Regions from separate parts of the Streptomyces sp. UG1 genome, predicted to be linked through region 2. Evidence: riboswitches for the same ligand, from Rfam matches in the RefSeq annotation. Region 2 holds a riboswitch; each other region holds the start of a gene.
What was found. Region 2 has a riboswitch for cyclic di-AMP ahead of ACP4J3_RS49050 (C40 family peptidase). Riboswitches for the same ligand answer to the same signal wherever they lie in the genome.
Positions count from the first base shown of each region.

Region 1: it holds a riboswitch for cyclic di-AMP, as region 2 does, so the genes downstream of both, ACP4J3_RS07050 (transglycosylase SLT domain-containing protein) here and ACP4J3_RS49050 (C40 family peptidase) in region 2, are expected to answer to the same signal.
Region 3: it holds a riboswitch for cyclic di-AMP, as region 2 does, so the genes downstream of both, ACP4J3_RS42030 (M23 family metallopeptidase) here and ACP4J3_RS49050 (C40 family peptidase) in region 2, are expected to answer to the same signal.

Region 1 is NZ_JBNGGG010000005.1:29,234-32,499, forward strand. Features, by position in the region: gene ACP4J3_RS07045 (HAD family hydrolase) at 1-643, shown strand, start outside; gene ACP4J3_RS07050 (transglycosylase SLT domain-containing protein) at 647-1,363, opposite strand; cyclic di-AMP (ydaO/yuaA leader) riboswitch at 1,369-1,553, opposite strand; gene ACP4J3_RS07055 (polyprenyl synthetase family protein) at 2,293-3,266, shown strand, end outside.
Region 2 is NZ_JBNGGG010000084.1:13,032-16,297, forward strand. Features, by position in the region: gene ACP4J3_RS49040 (ATP-dependent Clp protease proteolytic subunit) at 1-400, shown strand, start outside; gene ACP4J3_RS49045 (hypothetical protein) at 408-716, shown strand; cyclic di-AMP (ydaO/yuaA leader) riboswitch at 1,091-1,268, shown strand; gene ACP4J3_RS49050 (C40 family peptidase) at 1,272-1,745, shown strand; gene ACP4J3_RS49055 (LysE family translocator) at 1,799-2,413, opposite strand; gene ACP4J3_RS49060 (LysR family transcriptional regulator) at 2,506-3,266, shown strand, end outside.
Region 3 is NZ_JBNGGG010000050.1:61,808-65,073, forward strand. Features, by position in the region: gene ACP4J3_RS42025 (M16 family metallopeptidase) at 1-839, shown strand, start outside; cyclic di-AMP (ydaO/yuaA leader) riboswitch at 1,053-1,217, shown strand; gene ACP4J3_RS42030 (M23 family metallopeptidase) at 1,230-2,015, shown strand; gene ACP4J3_RS42035 (GntR family transcriptional regulator) at 2,203-2,898, shown strand; gene ACP4J3_RS42040 (HPr family phosphocarrier protein) at 3,079-3,266, opposite strand, start outside.

The DNA.
Region 1 (3,266 bases), on a different contig from region 2:
CAGGGGGCTCGCGGTGTGCGGACAGGGCGCGCAGTTGTACGACGCCGGCGCCGACCGTCTGCTGTGGTCCGTGACGCTGGACCGGGAGCTGGCGGAGACCGCGCTCGGCAAGATCGAGGCCGAGGTGGGGCAGGTGTACGCGGCCGTCGACCAGGACGGCGTCGACGGGCTCACGCTCATCGAGCCCGGGTACCTGATGCCGCACCCCACCCTGCCCGCCGTGCGCGTGATGCACCGGGACGACCTGTGGTGCGAGCCGATCAGCAAGGTGCTGCTGCGCCATCCCAGCCTGTCCGACGACGAGTTGGCGGCAACGGCGCGTTCGGTGGTCGGCTCCCTGGCGACGGTCACGATGTCGGGGCCCGGCACCGTCGAACTCCAGCCATGCGGCATCACCAAGGCGACCGGTCTCGCGCTCGCCGCCGAGCACCTCGGTCTCGGTCCGCGCGACACCGTCGCCTTCGGTGACATGCCCAACGACATCCCCATGTTCGACTGGGCCGCCCACGGTGTCGCGATGGCCAACGCGCATCCCGAACTCAAGGCGATCGCCGACGAGATCACCCTCTCGAACGAGGACGACGGCATCGCCGTCGTCCTCGAGAGACTCTTTACGGGCGAATTGGTGGATTTCGCCCCATAGGGCCTAGTAGGGGCCGTTCACGTTGTCGATGGAGCCGTAACGCGCGGCCGCGTAGTTGCATGCGGCCACGATGTTCGCGACCGGGTCGAAGGGGTCGTACACCGTCCCCGGCACGTGGTAGCTGGCGAAGGTGGGGTCGATGACCTGGAGCAGGCCCTTGGACGGGGTGCCCGCCACGGCGTTGGAGTCCCAGTTGTTGATGGCCAGCGGGTTGCCGGAGGACTCGCGGAGGATGTTGCGGTGAATGCCCTCGTACGACCCGGGAATTCCGTTCTGCGCCATGATGTCCAGCGCGTTGCGGATCCAGCCGTCGAGGTTGTTCGGGTACGACTTCACGGAGGACTGGGTGGCCTTGGCGACGCCGGACCGCTTGGCGGGCGCGGACGCCTTGCTCGGCGCGGACGCCTTCTTCGTCGTCCGGACCTTCAGGTCCATGCCCGGGTGGATCAGCCGCGGGTCGTCCCCGATGACCTTGCGGTTGTCCTTGTAGAGCTGCCGCCAGCCGCCCTGGGCGTCGTAGCGGTCCGCGATGCCGTAGAGCGTGTCGCCCTTCTTCGTGGTGTACGTGACGGGGCCGGGCTTGGCTGCGGTCGACTCCGCCGCGCCCGCGCCGGTCGCGCTCAGGAGCGGGAGGGCGAGGGCGGCGGTGCCGGTTCCGGCGATGGCGACACGGCGGGTGAGCGGGTTGGTGCGGGGGCGGCGGTGCTTGCCTCGGGGCATGGCGCTGTTCCTCTCCGTCGCCTGCGAGGTGAGCTGTCGGGTTCGGGCGGGAGATGCCCGGCCGCGCCGCCGTGCGACGGTGCGAATTCACCCCTAGCCGGTTCGGCGCGCCATCAAGGCGTCCGGTCCGGCGACTTACCTGGGTCCCCCGCTCCTGCCGTGCGTGTGTGAGTTGCGTCGATGGATGACTGGGCGGCGGCAGGATTCGGCGTCCGCCCGACGAGCGGGAACGTATGCGAGAGCACATGCCCGGAACAAGTGCCATGGCTGTCTGACGTGCGGATTGACCATGGTCTGAGAGGAATGGGGCGCTTGATCCTTTGCGGTTGCCAAGCTTCAACTTGCGTTCCGTGCAAGGGTGGAAGGGGGGATGCCCGGTCGGGTCGCGAAGTGGGCGCGAGTGACCCAATTCACTGGCGATCACAAGAATGGCAAATCGGGCAATGCCTCCAACTCGCCTTTAACTGGCTGTCCGTGGAGTCCGTTTTTCCCATGTCCAGCTGAAAACCACCTCTTCGCCCTCCATGCGGATGACCTCGTTGGAGGCGGCGAAGGACGGAACCTCCCAGGTGATGCACGTCGTTGTCATAGCGATCGGAAGGGAGGCGAAGTCACCCCTGGCGGGTGCCGGGCATCCCGGCCTTGTCGGCCGGTCGGGCGGGCGGTGCGACAGGTATTCGAGGAGCGCTGGGAAGGGTGTGCGGATGTGCAGGGCGGGATACGGGCCGCGGCTTCCCTATATGTCGATACTTATCCGGCCTTATCGGATGATCAAAAAAATACCGGCCGTGATCCGATACCGCCCGTGGTGGACGGGTGGGTGGCATCGGTGATCGAAACATGACCGGATACGCTGACTCGAGTGATGGCAGCGACCTATCGACAAACCGTGTAACCGCCAGTAGACACCAGCAGACAGGAGACCCCTCGTGACCGTCGTCGGGCCGTTCGGGCTGAGCGTGCGGGACCAGGCTCTGGAAGCCGATGTCCAGGCCGGATTGGCGGCTGTCGAGGAGGGATTGCTCGAAGCCACCAAGAGTGAGGTCCCCTTCATCACCGAGGCCGCCCAGCATCTGGTGCGAGCGGGTGGAAAGCGCTTCAGGCCGTTGCTCGTGATGCTCACCGCCCAGTTCGGTGACCCGTATGCGCCGGGCGTCGTGCCGTCGGCGGTGGTGGTCGAGCTCACCCATCTGGCGACCCTGTACCACGACGACGTGATGGACGAGGCGGCCGTACGGCGCGGGGTCGACAGCGCGAACGCCCGCTGGGGCAACTCGGTCGCCGTACTGACCGGCGACTTCCTGTTCGCCCGGGCCTCGCACATCCTGGCCGACCTCGGGCCCGAGGCGGTGCGGGTGCAGGCCGAGGCGTTCGAGCGGCTGGTCACCGGGCAGATCCTGGAGACCGCGGGGCCGCAGGACGGCCGGGACCCGGTCGAGCACTACCTGGACGTGCTGAGCGGGAAGACCGGGTCGCTGGTGGCGGTGTCGTGCCGGTTCGGGGCGATGATGTCGGGCGCCGACGAGACCGTGGTCGACGTGCTGACCCAGTACGGGGAGCGGCTGGGGGTCGCCTTCCAGCTCGCGGACGACGTACTGGACATCGCCAGCGACTCCCACGAGTCCGGCAAGACGCCGGGGACGGATCTTCGCGAGGGCATTCCCACGCTGCCCGTGCTGCGGCTGCGGGAGCGGGCCGAGCGGCTCGGGCTGGCGGATGACATCGCGTTGTGCGAGCTGCTGGACTCCGATCTGAACGACGACGCGCGGCACGCGCAGGCGCTGGCCGCGCTGCGAGCGCACCCTGCGCTGGAGCAGGCTCGGCGGGACACGGTGCGGTACGCGGAGGATGCGCGGGCCGCGCTGGCGCCGTTGCCGGATGTCGGGGCCAAGGCCGCGTTGAT
Region 2 (3,266 bases):
CATGTCGGCGATCTACGACACGATGCGGTACGTCGCCTGCGACGTGGAAACGATCTGCCTGGGCCAGGCCGGCGCGGCCGGCGCCGTACTGCTGGCCGCGGGCACACCGGGCAAGCGGTTCGTGCTGCCGGGCGCCCGGATGGTGATCCATCAGCCCGCGCTGCCCGAGCCGGTCCAGGGGCAGACGAGCGATCTGGCGATCCAGGCCGACGAACTGACGCGGGTTCGGGCCCGCCTGGAGGAGATGCTCGCCGAGCACACCGGGCACAGCCGCGAGCAGGTGGCCGAGGACATCGAGCGGGACAAGGTCCTCACCGCACAGGAGGCCGTGGAGTACGGGCTGGCGGACCGGATCATCCCCAACCGCAGGTCCACGATGGCCCCGCCGACGGGGCGGTGATCGGCCGGTGCTGCCACCCGAGTTGCCGCCCCTGCCCGCGCTGACGCGTGCGGAGGGGGAGTTGATCGACCGTTATCTGGATGTGGTGGACCTGCTCGGCCGGATCAATCCGGCGCAGCACGGCGACACCTACCGCGGGCTGCGCGCCGCCCAGGCCCTGGTGAGCAGGGCGGCCGAGCTGCGGGACGCGCTGGCGCTGATGCACCAGCGCGGTGAGACGGAGCTGCACGCGCCCACGCTGGCGCGTGCGTTGCGCGTGCTGGACGGAGAGCGCCGCACGGCTCGCGTCACGGTGCCGCCGCGCTCCGACAGTTGACGACGCGTACAGCTTGATTCCGGGCGTCCCGGCCCGCTGACGAGGCGTCCGGAACCGAGCTGAAACGGACCAGTCGAGCTACCCCCTTTCGGCGTAGCCGAGCCTACTTTTTGCGCGCCCGCCAGGGTTGCGCAAGAGGCATGACCCCCAGGCGGAATGAGGCGTTCCATCGCTGGTCCGGGACTCCTCGGCCCTCTGGACACCCCCTCGAACACCCGGCCACCCACCCGAACGGGTGAGTGGTGAGTAACACCACAAATCCCCGATTCCGTTGGGTATTTCGTTCATCCGTGCGTCAAGATCCCTGTCTGACGACAAGCCCCCGCCGCAGCGGCGGGGCGATCCGGGCGGACGCCGAGTCCTGCCGCCGCCCGGATGACCGGTCGACGGAGTGGATCGGCAGGAGTGGAGGACCCAAGCAAGGCGGGTCGCCGGAGCGGACGTTCGTTCGAGCCGAGCAACCCTTGGGGTGAAGTCGCGGCAACGCGGCCGGGCAACTTCGCCAGCCCGAATCCGACAGGTCATCCTTCACAGGCGGCTGACGAAGGGTTGCGCATGACTGCGCTCAATCGTGTCCCGTCGCTCATGGCCCGGGCCGGTACGGCCTCGGCCCTCACCATCGCCGCAGTGGGCGGCTCGATCGTGGCTCCCGGCTTCGCCTCCGAGGCGGAGGCCGCCACACCGGCATCGAAGGCACTTCGGGTCGCGGCCTCCAAGAAGGGCTCTCCGTACAAGTGGGGCGCCGCCGGGCCGAACCGGTTCGACTGCTCGGGGCTCACGCTGTACTCGTTCAAGAAGGCGGGCAAGAAGCTGCCGCGCACGGCGGCCCAGCAGTACAACAAGACCCGCCACATCTCCGCCAAGAGCCGCAAGGCCGGAGACCTGGTGTTCTTCCACTCGGGGTCGAACGTCTACCACGTCGGCATCTACGCCGGGAAGGGAAAGATCTGGCACTCCCCGAAGTCCGGGGACGTCGTGAAGCTGCAGAAGATCTGGACCAAGAGCGTCTGGTACGGCCGGGTCAAGTGACCTTCCCGGGGGCGGTGCGGGCGGCCTGACGCGCCGTCACCGCCCCCGGGGCATCAGAGGGCGAGCACGGGCCCGGCCAGGAGTGCCGCGCCGAAGGCCATCAGCGCGGCGCCGGTGCCGACGGTGACCGCCCGTGCGGCGCGCGGCCGGCGCAGCCACCTGCCGAGCCGGTCCACCAGCAGGGCGACCGCCTGGAACCACACCAGCGCGATCGCCGGCACGATCAGGGCCAGTAGCAGCGTCCGGGGCAGCGCCGCAGCGCCCGCTGGCACGAACTGGGGCAGCACGCTGAGGAACGTCAGGGACGCCTTCGGGTTGAGGGCGTTGGTGACGAAGCCCTGCCGCAGCGGTCGCGCGGTGGACCGCCCGTGCGTGTCCCCGGCCGCGGAGTGCCGCTGCCGCAGCGTCTGGACGCCGAGATACAACACATAGCCGCCGCCCACCACTTGGAGCGAGCGGAACAGGTCCGGTACGGCGGCCAGGACCGCGGCGACCCCCACCACCGCCAGCGTCACATGGACCAGCAGTCCGGCTCCGATCCCGAGCGCACAGGCGATGCCGGCCCGGCGGGAGACGAGGGCGTTGCGTACGACGACGGTGAAGTCGGCGCCCGGCATGGCGACCAGGCCGGCCGCGACCCCGGTGAAGGCGATGAGCTGAGCGTCCATGCGGTCCAGACTGCCGCGCTGAGGCCTTCAGCAGGTATTAGGAATATCCTGGGAAGCCCTAAAGCATCGCTTAAGGCAGATCGGGGGTCCGCATGTACGACCCGGTCCGGCTCGCCGCCCTGGTGGCGGTCGCGGAGGCGGGCTCGATCACCCGGGCCGCCGAGCGGCTCGGCTACACCACGCCCGCGCTCTCCCAGCAGCTCGCCAAGCTGGAGCGCGAGGCGGGCACCGCCCTGCTGGTACGGCACCACCGCGGGACGCGGCTGACGGGTGCGGGCGAGCTGCTGGTGGCCCGGGCGCGGCGCGTGCTCGACGAGCTCGACCGGGCACGGCACGAACTGGCCCGGCTGACCGGCCTCTCGGGCGGCACCCTGCGGCTCGGCACCTTCCAGACGGCGGGCATCCATCTGCTGCCACCGGCCCTGAGCGCCTTTCGCCGGGCGCATCCGGACGTGGAGCTGACGGTCGCCGACTACGAGCCGTCGGCCGGTGTCGCGGCGGTGGCGGCGGGCGAGGTCGATCTGGCGCTCACGCACGCCTACGAACCGGGGGAACCGGTCGCGCTGCCCGCCACCGTCGGCGTCGAGCCGATCCTCGTGGAGGAACTGGTCCTGGTGTCCGCCCCCGGCCACACCCTCACCACCGGCACCGCCCGGCTGCCACTGGCCGAACTCGCCGGACAGCCCCTGATCAGCATGGCGCCGGACGCTCCGGCCCGGCGAGGTGTGGAGTCGGCGCTGACCCGGGCCGGGGCGACGCCGTCGGTGCTGGTGCCGACACCGGGCTATCTGCTGGTGTGCGCGCTGGCCAGTGCGGGGCTCGGGGTCGCGGTCGTACCGGAGATGGTGGCGCG
Region 3 (3,266 bases), on a different contig from region 2:
CCGAGGACACGGTCGCCGGCATCGACTCCGCGGGTGTACGCGCCTTCTACGAGCGGCATGTACGGCCCGCCACGTCCACCGTCGTGGTCGTCGGCGACCTCACCGGCGTCGACCTCGACGCCCTGCTCGGCGACACCCTGGGCGCCTGGACCGGCTCCACGGGCGAACCGCGCCCCGTCCCGCCGGTGACCGCCGACGACACCGGTCGCGTCGTCATCGTCGACCGCCCCGGCGCCGTCCAGACACAGTTGCTGATGGGCCGCGTCGGACCCGACCGGCACGACCGCGTGTGGCCCGCGCAGGTGCTCGGTACCTACTGCCTCGGCGGCACCCTCACCTCCCGTCTGGACAAGGTCCTGCGCGAGGAGAAGGGCTACACCTACGGTGTGCGCGCCTTCGCCCAGGTGCTGCGTTCCGCGCCGGACGGCACGGGCGCGGCGATGCTCGCCATCAGCGGCTCCGTCGACACCCCGAACACCGGCCCCGCCCTGGACGACCTGTGGAAGGTCCTGCGCGGTGTCGCCGCCGAGGGGCTCACCGACGCCGAGCGGGACTTCGCGGTGCAGAACCTCGTCGGGGTGGCGCCGCTGAAGTACGAGACCGCAGCGTCCGTGGCGAACACACTGGCGGACCAGGTCGAGCAGCACCTGCCCGACGACTACCAGGCGACGCTGTACCGGCAGCTCGCCGCCACCGGCACCGTCGAGGCCACCGCGGCCGCCGTGAGCGCCTTCCCGGTGGACCGTATGGTGACGATCCTGGTCGGCGACGCGGCCGAGATCCGTGAGCCCGTCGAGGCCCTCGGCATCGGCGAAGTCACCGTCGTGGCGGCCGAGTAGCTCACGAGCCCGGCGCCGGACGCCGGCACGCGCGCGTAGGGGCCCTGGTGACGAAAGAGTCACCAGGGCCCCTTTATGCCCGAATTGGGGAGAGGTTGCCTGTCTGGCCTGTGGGATGCGCTACAAAAACCCTGATCCGTTTGGGGATTGAGAGATGTCCCGCTTAGCGTCTTCCGGGCTGTCCGTCAGGCAGTGCGCCGCACCCGCGGCACCGGACAGCCATCGCCGAGTCCCCGTACGGCGCGAGCCAGGGGAGCCGGGGACCCACCCGAAGTCCCTGGGGTGAATCGGGCGCCCGCGCAGCCGCGAGGGGGTCCGTAGGAGACCTTCCTGCTCCGAACCCGTCAGCTAACCCGGTAGGCGAGAGGGAAGGAAAGGACCAGCCACCACATGGCGTTCACCTGCGCCACCGGGAAGAGCCGCCCCGCCGGGAAGCATCGCCGGCCCAGCCGGTTCGAGCGCACCACGGCCCGCGCGGCCGGCGCCGCCGCGATCACCGCCACCGGCGTCATGGGCACCCTGGCAGCTCCGGCGCTGGCCGCCGAGTCCGCCGCGGAGCAGACCGGCCTCATCCCCGTCATCACCGTCGACAACTCGATCGCCGACCAGCTCGACGCCCAGGCCGCCGCCCAGGAGCGGGCCGCCGAGGAGGCCGCCGCCGCGCAGCAGGCCGCCAAGGAGGCCGCGCGCCTCAAGGCGGCCGAGAAGGCCAAGCAGGAGCGCGAGGCCAAGGAGCGCGCCGCCCGCGAGGCCGAGCGCAAGCGCCTGCTGTCCTACGTCGCCCCGATCTCCGGCTCGTACATCTCCACGGGCTACAAGTCCGGCGGCGCCGTCTGGTCCTCCGGCAGCCACACGGGCGTCGACTTCCACGCCGCCACCGGCACCTCCGTCCACGCGGTCGGCTCCGGCACCGTCGTGGAGGCCGGCTGGGGCGGGTCGTACGGCAACAACATCGTGATCAAGATGAACGACGGCATGTACACCCAGTACGGTCATCTGTCGTCCATAGGCGTCTCGGTGGGCCAGACCGTCACCCCGGGCCAGCAGATCGGCCTGTCCGGCGCCACCGGCAACGTCACCGGAGCGCACCTGCACTTCGAGGCCCGCACCACGCCGGAGTACGGCTCCGACATCGACCCGGTCGCCTACCTGCGCTCGCACGGCGTGAACGTCTGACGCCCTCGCGCCAGCCCCCGAAGCCCCGGGCCCGTACGCCGGGGCTTTCGGCGTTTCCGAGCGATCGCCTGACCAAAAAATATCCATGGATTCCGGCCCGCCGTCGGAAATTCCGGCCGGTTGCAATAGAGTCACTGGGAACACGTCATTCGTCGACGTTTCACGGGGATTAAGGCGGAGGTCGCTCATGCGTATTCCGGCGCATTCGGTGTGCACGGCGATCCGGGACGACATCGTCGCCGGTGTCTACGAGCGCGGCAGTCGGCTCACCGAGGAACTGCTCGCGCGCCGCTACGGCGTCTCCCGCGTCCCCGTGCGCGAGGCGCTGCGCACCCTGGAGGCGGAGGGCTTCGTGGTGACCCGGCGGCACGCGGGCGCGTGCGTCGCCGAACCCACCGAGCAGGAGGCCGCCGACCTGCTGGAGATGCGCACCCTCCTGGAGCCGCTCGGCGCGGCCCGGGCCGCCCAGCGGCGCACCGAGGCCCATCTGAAGGTCCTGCGCGGCCTGGTCAGGCTGGGCCAGGAGCGGGCCAGGCGGGGAAACAGCGACGACCTGCGCTCCCTGGGCGGCTGGTTCCACGAGACGCTGGCCCAGGCCTCCGGCAGCCCCGCCCTGACCTCGATGCTGACCCAGTTGCGGCACAAGATCGCCTGGATGTACTCCGTGGAGGCGCCGGTCAACCCCGTGGAGTCCTGGACCGAGCACGGCGCGATCGTGGACGCGGTGGCGCGCGGCGACGGCGAACGCGCCCGCGCGATGACGGCGCTGCACACCGAGCGCACGCTGTCCGCGCACCGGCTGCGCTTCGGCTCGGGCGGCGAGCGCACGGAGCGTGTGAGGAATTCGCAACATGCCGTAAACATGTCGAGCCTGCGGCATTAACACGGGCGCCGTATACAAAGAGCAGATATTCGGCGGCGGTGAATTCACGCTGCCCTTTTTCGGGTGCGCCGCCGCTGTGCCGTGAATTCCGGCGACGTCCGAACGAAAACAGCGAAGCCGCGCCCGCCGGAAAGGCGGACGCGGCTTCACCGCTTGTTTGCGGAGTCCCGCTCAGGTCGTTCAGACCGTCTCGGGCAGCTCCTCGAGGCCCTCGGAGACCAGCTTCGCCAGACGGTCGAGGGCGACGTCCGCACCCTCGGCGTCGGAGGCGAGGACGATCTCCTCGCCGCCCTGGGCGCCCAGGCCCAGGACGGCGAGCATGGAGGCCGCGTTGACGGGGTTGCCGTCGGCCTTGGCGATTGTCACCG